One region of the Oryzihumus sp. JJN4-3R genome, then DNA from elsewhere that is predicted to be linked to it. Evidence: predicted binding sites of a transcription regulator. Region 1 holds the regulator's gene; each other region holds the start of a gene.
The links. Region 1 encodes HrcA, which represses chaperone genes, less so after heat shock. Its sites were predicted from a motif close to TTNGCACTCGNNNNNNNCGAGTGCNAA; they were not measured.
Positions count from the first base shown of each region.

Region 1 (3,201 bases):
GACGGGCTGGTCGACGGACCCAGCGCCATGCGCCCGCGCCGGGTCGTGCTGACCCGGCGTGGGCGGCTGCTGGCCGACACCGTCGTGCGGCGGCTGCTCGGGCTCTGAGCGCGCTCTGGGTGCTCTGGGTGATCAGAGGGCTCAGGGCGTTGACCCGGCTCAGTGCACGAACTGGATCGCCAGCGGGTAGGTGTAGTCCCGCCCGTCGTTGGCGGCCACGGAGGCCTGGATCGTGAAGATCAGGGCGCAGACGAGCGCGGCGAAGAACGTGAGGAACCCGACCAGCACGAACATCAGCGGGATCGAGACGATGTAGATGATCGCCAGGGTGATGTGGAAGTTCAGCGCCTGCGAGGAGTGCCGGCGCACGAACGGGTCACGGTCCTTGTTCACCAGGTAGATCACCAGCGGCACGAGGAAGGACAGGAACGTGCCGCCGAGGTGGGCGAACAGCGCCCACATCCGCGCGTCACCCGGGCTCATGGGCGCCTGCCCGGCATACCCGGGGTAGGGCGCGGTGGGAGGCTGGGGGCCGCCCTGCGGCGGCACCTGGCCGTACGGCCCCTGGCTGTATGGCGCCTGGCCCGGCCCCGGGCCGTGTGGCTGCCCCTGCGGCTGGGACGGGACGTCCTGCGGTGACTCGCTCATGGCTCCCCTTGGCGTGGTGGTCTGCCGCCATCGTAGGAGCGCTCGCCGCGCCCCGGCAGGACATCGGAAGGACATCGCGGCTGCGGCCCGCCGGCGCAGCCGCAAGGCCTACCCCTCCTCGCCCGGTGCGGTCACGAAGTCGATCAGCTCCTCCACGCTGGCCAGCAGCGCCGGCTCGAGGTCGGCATACGTCCGCACGGTGCCCAGGATCCGCTTCCACGCGTGGGCGATGTCGGCCTGGGTCTCGTGCGGCCACCCGAGGGCGTCGGTGATGCCGTGCTTCCATGACTGGCCGCGGGCGATGACCGGCCACGCCTGCCACCCCAGGCGTTGCGGGCGCACGGACTCCCACACGTCGACGTACGGGTGGCCCAGGATCTTCACGTAGGGCGCGTAGCGGCGCAGCGCCCGCGCCTCCTGCACCAGCCGGCTCTCCTTGGTCCCCGGCACGAGGTGGTCCACCAGCACGCCCATCCGGCGGGTCGGGCCGGGGTCGAAGTCCCGGATGGCGGCGGCGAGGTCGTCGACGCCCTCGAGCAGCTCCACGACGACCCCCTCGATCCGCAGGTCGTCGCCCCAGACCTTCTCGACGAGCTCGGCGTCGTGCCGGCCCTCGACGAAGATCCGCGAACCGGAGGCGACCCGCGCCTTGAGGCCGTGGACGGCGCGGGAGCCGCTGGCCGTGCGGGAGGCGGCGGCGCGCGCGGCGGCTGCGGCCTCCCGGGCTGCCGTGGTCGGTGGGGTCAACGTGACGGGGGAGCCGTCCAGGAGGAACCCCGGGCCCAGGCTGAAGCCGCGGGTGCGGCCGCGCCGGTCCTCGAGGTGGACCACGTGCACCCCGCCGGCCTTCTCCACCCGCACCACGGCACCACACCACCCCGTCTCGACGTCCTCCACCACGAGGCCGTGCTCGGCTTCCACCTCGCGGGAGCGTCCACCCCGCGGGGCCTTCCAGTCTCCGGACAGGACATCGGCGCCGTATCGATCCGTCACGGCAGGCATCGTAGACTTGGCACTCAGCCGGTTTGAGTGCCAGATTCGACTGCTCGTCCCCTGAGGAGGTGGAGCCTGTGAGTGAGGAACGCCGCCTGGCTGTGCTGCGCGCCATCGTCCAGGACTACGTGCAGACCTCCGAGCCGGTCGGTTCGAAGAGCCTGCTCGAGCGTCATCAGCTCGGCGTGTCGGCGGCCACCGTGCGCAACGACATGGCCGCGCTGGAGGAGGAGGGGCTGATCTCGGCCCCGCACACCAGCGCCGGCCGGGTGCCGACCGACCTGGGCTACCGGGTCTTCGTCGACAAGCTCAGTGCCGTCAAGCCGATGAGCCCGGCGGAGCGGGCGGCCATCGCCCAGTTCCTCGAGGGCGCCGTCGACCTCGACGACGTGGTCGACCGCACCGTGCGCCTGCTGGCCACGCTGACCCGCCAGGTCGCGGTCATGCAGTACCCCTCGCTCACCCGCAGCGCGGTGCGCCACGTCGAGCTGGTGCCCGTCGGCGCGCACCGCCTCATGGTGGTGCTCATCACCAACACCGGCCGGGTCGAGCAGCGGGTCCTGGAGACCAGCCACGACCTGGTCGCCCCGACGGGGGAGCGTCTCGTCGCCGACATCCGCTCGCGGCTCAACGCCGAGGCCGCCGGCAAGCCGCTGACCGAGGCGGCCGGCCAGCTGCAGTCCCTGCCCGAGCGGTTCGAGCCGGCCCACCGGGACCTCGTGCGCGCCGTCGTGCGGGCCCTGGACGACGCCCTCGTCGAGGAGCGCGAGGAGCGGGTCGTGCTGGCCGGCACGGCCAACCTGGCCCGGTTCGGCACGGACTTCCCGCTCAGCATCGGCCCCGTGCTCGAGGCGCTGGAGGAGCACGTCGTGCTGCTCAAGCTGCTCGGGACCATGGGCGCCGACAGCGACACCGTCGCGGTGCGCATCGGCCACGAGAACCCCCACGAGGGCCTGCAGACGACCTCGGTCGTCAGCACGGGCTACGGCACCGGCCGTGACCTCGTCGCCGGCCTCGGCGTCCTCGGCCCGACCCGCATGGACTACCCCACGACGATGGCCTCGGTGCGCGCGGTGGCCCGCTACGTCTCCGAGATCCTCGCCCCCTGACCGACCGCCAACCCTGCCCGAGCCTGATTCGCAATCCTGACAAGGACTTTCGTTGAACGACTACTACCAGGACCTCGGCGTCAGCCGTGACGCGACAGCAGAAGAGATCAAGCGCGCCTACCGACGCCTCGCCCGCAAGCTCCACCCGGACGTGAACTCCGGCCCGGAGGCCGAGGACGAGTTCAAGCGCGTCTCGCAGGCCTACGACGTCCTCTCCGACCCGGAGAAGAAGCGCGCCTACGACATGGGCGCCGACCCCTACGGCGGCCAGGCCGGCGGATTCGGCCAGGGCTTCTCCTTCAGCGACATCATGGACGCCTTCTTCGGCGGTGCCGCCGGGGGCGCGGCCCGCGGGCCGCGCTCGCGCAAGCGTCGTGGCCAGGACGCCCTGATCCGCGTGGACATCGACCTGTCGCAGGCCGTCTTCGGGGCCGAGCGCGAGCTGACCGTC
Region 1 covers NZ_CM173229.1:3,889,266-3,892,466, forward strand. The annotation lists gene hemW (radical SAM family heme chaperone HemW) at 1-108, shown strand, start outside; gene AC3ANM_RS18535 (DUF4870 domain-containing protein) at 160-648, opposite strand; gene AC3ANM_RS18540 (DUF3097 domain-containing protein) at 757-1,641, opposite strand; gene hrcA (heat-inducible transcriptional repressor HrcA) at 1,719-2,750, shown strand; gene dnaJ (molecular chaperone DnaJ) at 2,803-3,201, shown strand, end outside.

Region 2 (3,201 bases), 710 kb from region 1:
GACGACGACGCGGCGGGTCTGGCCCAGCACGTCGAGGTCGGCCTGGTCGAGCTTGAGCCCGACCTCCTCGGAGATGACCTGGCCACCGGTGAGGACGGCCATGTCCTGCAGCATCGCCTTGCGGCGGTCACCGAAGCCGGGCGCCTTGACGGCGACGGCGTTGAAGGTGCCGCGGATCTTGTTGACCACCAGGGTGGACAGGGCCTCGCCCTCGATGTCCTCGGCGATGATCAGCAACGGCTTGCCCGACTTGACGACCTTCTCCAGCACCGGCAGCAGGTCGGCGACGGCGGAGATCTTGCCCTGGTTGATCAGGACGTAGGCGTCCTCGAGGACGGTCTCCATGCGCTCGGCGTCGGTGACGAAGTAGGGCGAGAGGTAGCCCTTGTCGAACTGCATGCCCTCGGTGAAGTCGAGCTCCATCGCGGTCGTGGAGGACTCCTCGACCGTGATGACGCCGTCCTTGCCGACCTTGTCGAACGCGTCGGCGATGAGGTCGCCGATGGTGGCGTCCTGCGCGGACAGCGTGGCGACCTGGGCGATCTCGTCCTTGCCCTCGACCTCGCGGGCCGTGTCGAGCAGGCGGGTGTTGACCGCCTCGACGGCCTTGTCGATGCCGCGCTTGAGGCCGGCGGGGGCGGCGCCCGCGGCAACGTTGCGCAGGCCCTCCTTGACCATGGCCTGGGCCAGGACCGTGGCCGTCGTCGTGCCGTCACCGGCGACGTCGTTGGTCTTGGTCGCGACCTCCTTGGCGAGCTGGGCGCCGAGGTTCTCGTAGGGGTCCTCGAGCTCCACCTCACGGGCGATGGTCACGCCATCGTTGGTGATGGTGGGGGCGCCCCACTTCTTGTCGATGACGACGTTGCGGCCCTTGGGGCCGAGCGTCACCTTGACGGCGTTGGCGAGGGCGTCCACACCGCGCTCGAGCGCCTTGCGGGCGGAGTCGTCGAACTCCAGCGTCTTGGGCATGAAGTGTGTCCTTCAGTCGTAAGGGGTGGTTCAACGGACGTGCCCCGACGCGCACCTGGTGTCAGGCACGTCGCCGGGGCGCGTCATACGGAGCAGAAGCTCAGCTGGTGACAACCGCGAGGACGTCGCGGGCGGAGAGGATGAGGTACTCCTCGCCGGCGTACTTGACCTCGGTGCCGCCGTACTTGCTGTAGATGACCTTGTCACCCACGGCAACGTCGAGCGGGACGCGGTTGCCCTTGTCGTCGATGCGGCCGGGACCGATCGCCAGGACCTCGCCCTCCTGGGGCTTCTCCTTGGCGGTGTCCGGGATGACCAGACCGGAGGCCGTCGTCTGCTCGGCCTCGACGGACTTCACGACGATGCGGTCTTCGAGCGGCTTGATGGAAACCGACACGTGCTGACCTCCCCTTCGGGAATGTCGATGTGGACGTTGGTGGAACTGCTCTGGTGCGGTCTGGCGGGTGCGTCGCCGTCGCGGGGGTCGACGCGCCGTGGGGCCGCGGCTGGCACTTGCCGGGGGCGAGTGCCAAGTCAGAATCTAGGTCTGCACTTAGCACTCGGTCAACTCGAGTGCCAGCCGGCGAGCGGTGCGCGGCACGGCCCGCTCATGCGGGAGGATGTGCGCCATGGACCTCGCCGCGGTGGAGAAGCTCGTCTCGGGCGAGGGATGGGGGCTGCTGCAGTCGCTCCCCCCGTATGACGAGTCCACGGCCATGCAGCTCGGCCAGCGACTGCGGGAGGCCGGGTTCGACCCCGAGCTGGTGGCCGCGGCGCTGACCCAGTCGCGGCTGCGTGCCAGGGCGCGCGAGAAGTTCGGGGAGTTCGCCGGCGGGATGATGTTCACCGCCGACGGCCTGGAGCAGGCGACCCGGCTGGAGATCGCCGCGCGGCACGCCTCCCGCTTCCGGGAGGCGGGCGTCCAGCACGTGCTCGACCTCGGCTGCGGCATCGGCTCGGACGCGATGGCGTTCGCCGGGCTCGACCTGGAGGTGACCGCCGTCGACGCCGACGAGGTGGCCGCGGCCATCGCCGGGGTCAACCTGCGTCACTGGCCCTCGGCCCGCACCCTGGTGCGCACCGTCGAGGAGACCGAGCTGCCCACCGGTGAGGCGGCCCGGCACGCCGGCGCGTGGCTCGACCCGGCCCGGCGCACCCCCGGGGTCGCCGACGCCAAGGGCCGGACCCGACGCGTGTTCAGCCTGCAGGCCATCTCCCCCAGCTGGGACACCGTCCGCGAGATCGCGACCGCCCTCCCGGCGACCGGCGCCAAGCTGAGCCCGGCCTTCCCGCACACCTCGCTGCCGCCCGGCGCGGAGGCGCAGTGGACCTCCCTCGGTGGTGAGGTCCTCGAGTGCGCGGTGTGGTGGGGCGGCCTCGTGGACCGCGCCGGGCGCAGCGCGCTGGTCCTCGGACCCGGCGGCGAGGCCTCGACGGTCACCCAGGCCGACGCGCCGCTGCCGGCGCCGACGGCCGCGTCGCTGGCCGACGTGGGCCAGTTCCTCTACGAGCCCGACCGGGCCGTCATCCGCGCCGGCCTGGTGGGCGCGCTCACGGCCGAGACCGACGGCGTCGAGGTGGACACCGGTCTGGGCTACGTCAGCGCCGACCGGGCAGTGGACCTGCCGTGGGCGAGGCGGTTCGTGGTCACCGAGGCGATGCCCTTCCACGTCAAGACGCTGCGCGCCTGGCTGCGCGAGCGCGGCATCGGCAACCTGACGATCAAGAAGCGCGGCGTCAGCACCGACTCCGACACGCTGCGCCGCCAGCTGCGCCTGACCGGCACCACCGAGCTGACCGTGGTGCTGACCCGGGTCGCCGGCCAGCAGGTCGTCCTGGCCGTCCGCCCCGCCTGACCACCTCTCAGAGCTCGGGGTCGGGCTGCGCCCCGTGGTGGCGGACCGCCTCGGCGCCGGCCGCCAGGGCCGCGGCCAGCGCGTCGTCGCGCCCGAGGCCGCGTGCCAGGGCCGCGGCCAGCGCGCCGCAGAACGCGTCCCCGGCCCCGGTCGTGTCGACCACCTCCCCCTCCGGCACGCCCACGGCCGGAGCCGGTATGCCGTCCCACGCCGCGCCGTTCGCCCCGAAGGTCACCAGCAGCGAGCCGGGCAGCAGCTCGGAGTCGGCGAGCGCGAGCGCCTCGTGCTCGTTGACGACCACCGGGTCGGCGAGGGCGACGACGTCGGGCGGGAGGGCGGCATACGGCGCGAGGTTGAGGACCACGCGGGCTCCGCG
Region 2 covers NZ_CM173229.1:3,174,740-3,177,940, reverse strand. The annotation lists gene groL (chaperonin GroEL) at 1-969, opposite strand, end outside; gene groES (co-chaperone GroES) at 1,070-1,366, opposite strand; gene AC3ANM_RS15230 (THUMP-like domain-containing protein) at 1,599-2,825, shown strand; gene AC3ANM_RS15225 (ribokinase) at 2,833-3,201, opposite strand, start outside.
Region 2: a site for HrcA is predicted at 1,523-1,549, ahead of groES (co-chaperone GroES). Genes of this name have one in related genera too.

Region 3 (3,201 bases), 1.1 Mb from region 1:
AGGTGAGCAGGGTCAGGGTCGTGAACCGGCCGTCCCGCTCCTCGGCGAGCAGCGCGTCGTTCAGCCGGCGCAGCACGAGCGCGGGGTCGTCGGTGTCGTGGGCCAGGGCGTTCAGCAGGTGACGCACCGCCGAGCTGAGGGCCGCCGCGGCCGGCCCCCTGCCGCACACGTCGCCGAGCGTGACCCACCAGCGGTCCGGCGCTGTGCGAAACACGTCGTAGTAGTCAGCGCCGATGTCACTGCCGGTCGTGCCCGAGCGGTGGTGGGCCGACAGGCGCACGCCGGGCACGAGCGGCAGGCTCGGTGGCAGCAGGCTCGCCTGGAGCGCGTGCACGCACTGCTGCAGCTCCCCGTGGAGCCGGGCCTTGTCGATGGCCGAGCCGGCACGGCGTCCCAGCTCGGCCGCAAGGGCCTGGTCCTCGGCGCTCAGCCGGCGCCCCCCGCACGTCAGGAGCAGCATCGACCCCACCGGGCGCCCGGCGGTGGTGAGCGGCAGGGTCAGCGCGGTCGTCGCCCCCAGGCCCGCGAGCAGGTGGCGCAGGCCCGAGCCCGGAGCGTCGGGCCCGGCGGCGGGGTCGCCGGTCGTGGTGTCGAGGTCGACGACGACCCCGGCCGGCAGGCGGCTCATCAGGCCGAGCAGCAGCCGCGTGCCGGGCGCCTCGCGCAGCCGTTGCGCCAGGTCGGCGCACTGCGGGTCTCGGTGGTCGAGGGCGCAACGCCGCACGCGGTCGCCGCCGGGGACCTCCACGAGGCACCAGTCGGCGATCCCGCCCACGGCCAGCTCTGCCGTCTGCCACACGGTGTCCTCGAGCTCCAGTGGGGCGTCGAGCAGGCGCAGCGCGCGGGCCAGCATCTCCTCGCGTCGGGCGGCGGCTGGGCCCGGCTCGGGGTGGACGGCCCGGGGCGGGCCAGCCTGCACGGGCGCGCCAGGCCCTGTCTCGACAACTGCTCCCCGACCGGACATCGCTGCCCCCGTTCCCCCGCCACCCCCGGGGCGGGCTCACAGGCCACTGTGCCGCAGCAGCGCGTTCGGTGAGCCTGCTTTGGGGGAATCTGTGAGCTGCGCTGACTGCCGGGTATGCCGTGCCGCCAGTCCCTTGGCCCGCCCATGCCTCTGGTGCTACACCGAAGGTGTCGCGCGGGGGCGCCTCACCAACCAGCGTGCCCACCGCGGACCGACCGCGGCGAGGACCGCCGCGGCGCGACATACGAGGAGGTGGTTCTGGTGGCCTTCAGCTATGACCCGTTCCGTGACCTCGACGCCCTGACCGAGCGCATGTTCAGCCGGGCCTCCGAGGTGGGGCAGGCAGTGCGTGCGATGCCGGTCGACCTGTTCCGGTCGGGTGACCACTACGTCCTGCGCTGCGACCTCCCGGGGGCTGACCCCGGCTCGGTCGACGTGGGTGTCGACGGCCGGACGCTCACGATCCGCGCCCAGCGCTCGGCCCAGCCCGAGGACGTGGAATGGCTCACCCAGGAGCGGCCAACGGGAACCTTCGCGCGGCAGCTCACGCTCGGGCGCGGGCTCGACGTGGACAGCATCGAGGCGACCTACGCGGACGGGGTGTTGACCCTGAGCCTGCCGGTGGCCGCGGAGTCCAAGCCCCGGCGGATCCCCGTGTCGGTCGGCGCCGAGTCCGAGAAGCCGGCCATCAGCGGGAGCGGGCCGACCCCGGCCGCACCGGCTCCACCGGCCGGCTGAGTCGCGGCAAGGCAACGGGTCCCGGGTCGGCGCCCGGGACCCGTTGCCTTGGCTCCCCGCAGCTGCGTGTCCTCAGGCGGCTGTCGCCGGGAGGACCCTCGTTGCCTGGAGGACCCTCACTGCGTCAGGTGCACGGGCTTGTGGGTCACCGCGCCGATGTCCTCCGCTGCGGCACTCAGCAGCTGGGCCGCGAGGTCGGCCAGGGCGCGCGCCGTCGCGAGCTCGTCGCCGATCTCGGGGACCTCGGAGTCGACCGGGTTGCGCCGGGCGCTGCCGTGCCCGGTGTGCAGCGGGCCGTCCGGGTGGTGCAGCCGGGCCTGGGCGCGCGTCTCCCCGTCGTGCTCGTCGATGTAGATGTCGACCTTCCAGTGCTTGGTCTGGGTCATGGCGGCCTCCCGTCGGGTGGTCTCCAGCGTGGCTGCGCCAGAGCCCGGACGGTCAGGGGCGAAGGTCCCCGGGGGGTCAGCCGGCCAGGTCGCCCAGGTCGACGGTGCTGTCGGCGAGTTGGGCGGGGTCGACCTTGGCGCGGGAGCGCACCAGGGCCTTGATCCCGTCAGCCTGGTCCCAGATGTTGGCGTTCAGGCCCGCGACGACGCGGCCACCGGCCAGCCAGAAGGCGAGGAACTCCCGGCCGGCGGGGTCCCCGCGGAAGACGACCTGGTCCCACTCCGACGCGTAGCCGTTGTACTCCATGCCGAAGTCGTACTGGTCGGAGTAGAAGTAGGGCACCCTCTCGTAGGGTGTGCCCGCGCCGAGCATGTTGCGCGCTGCGGCCGGCCCCTGGTTCAGGGCGTTGGCCCAGTGCTCGACCCGGACCCGCTTGTCGTAGAACGGGTGCCAGGCGTTGGCCACGTCGCCGGCGGCGTAGATGTCGGGGTGGCTGGTGCGCAGTGTCGCGTCGGTGAGGACCCCGTTGTCGACGTCGAGCCCGGCGGCGCGGGCGAGCTCGTCGCGGGGGGCCGCGCCGACGCCCATGACGACGAGGTCGCCCTCGACGAGGGTCCCGTCGGCGGTGCGCACACCGGTGGCGGAGGTGTCGCCCTCGACCCGCTCCACGCCGGTCGACAGGTGCAGGTCCACGCCCTTCTCGGCGTGCAGGTCGCGGTAGACCGCGCCGAGCTCGGGCCCCATGACGCGCTCGAGGGGGACCGCCTCGGGGGCGATCATCGAGACCTCGGCGCCGAGCATGCGGGCGCAGGCGGCGACCTCGGAGCCGATCCAGCCGGCGCCGATCACGACCACGCGCGAGGCGGACTCGATGGCGGTGCGCAGGTCGGCGGACTCCCCGAGACGGCGCAACGAGACGACCCCCGGCAGGTCGGCGCCGGGGATCGGGATGCGGCGCGGGCTGGCTCCGGTGGCCAGCAGCAGCCGGTCGAAGCCCAGGCGCTCACCGCCGTCGAGGACCACCTCATGGGCTGCGGGGTCGAGCGCCGTCACCGTCGTGGAGGTGCGCAGCTCGATGTCGTGCCCGGCGTAGAAGTCCTCGTCGTGGACGT
Region 3 covers NZ_CM173229.1:2,823,140-2,826,340, forward strand. The annotation lists gene AC3ANM_RS13500 (PP2C family protein-serine/threonine phosphatase) at 1-919, opposite strand, end outside; gene AC3ANM_RS13505 (Hsp20/alpha crystallin family protein) at 1,226-1,702, shown strand; gene AC3ANM_RS13510 (dsRBD fold-containing protein) at 1,819-2,088, opposite strand; gene AC3ANM_RS13515 (NAD(P)/FAD-dependent oxidoreductase) at 2,165-3,201, opposite strand, start outside.
Region 3: a site for HrcA is predicted at 1,098-1,124, ahead of AC3ANM_RS13505 (Hsp20/alpha crystallin family protein). Genes of this name have one in related genera too.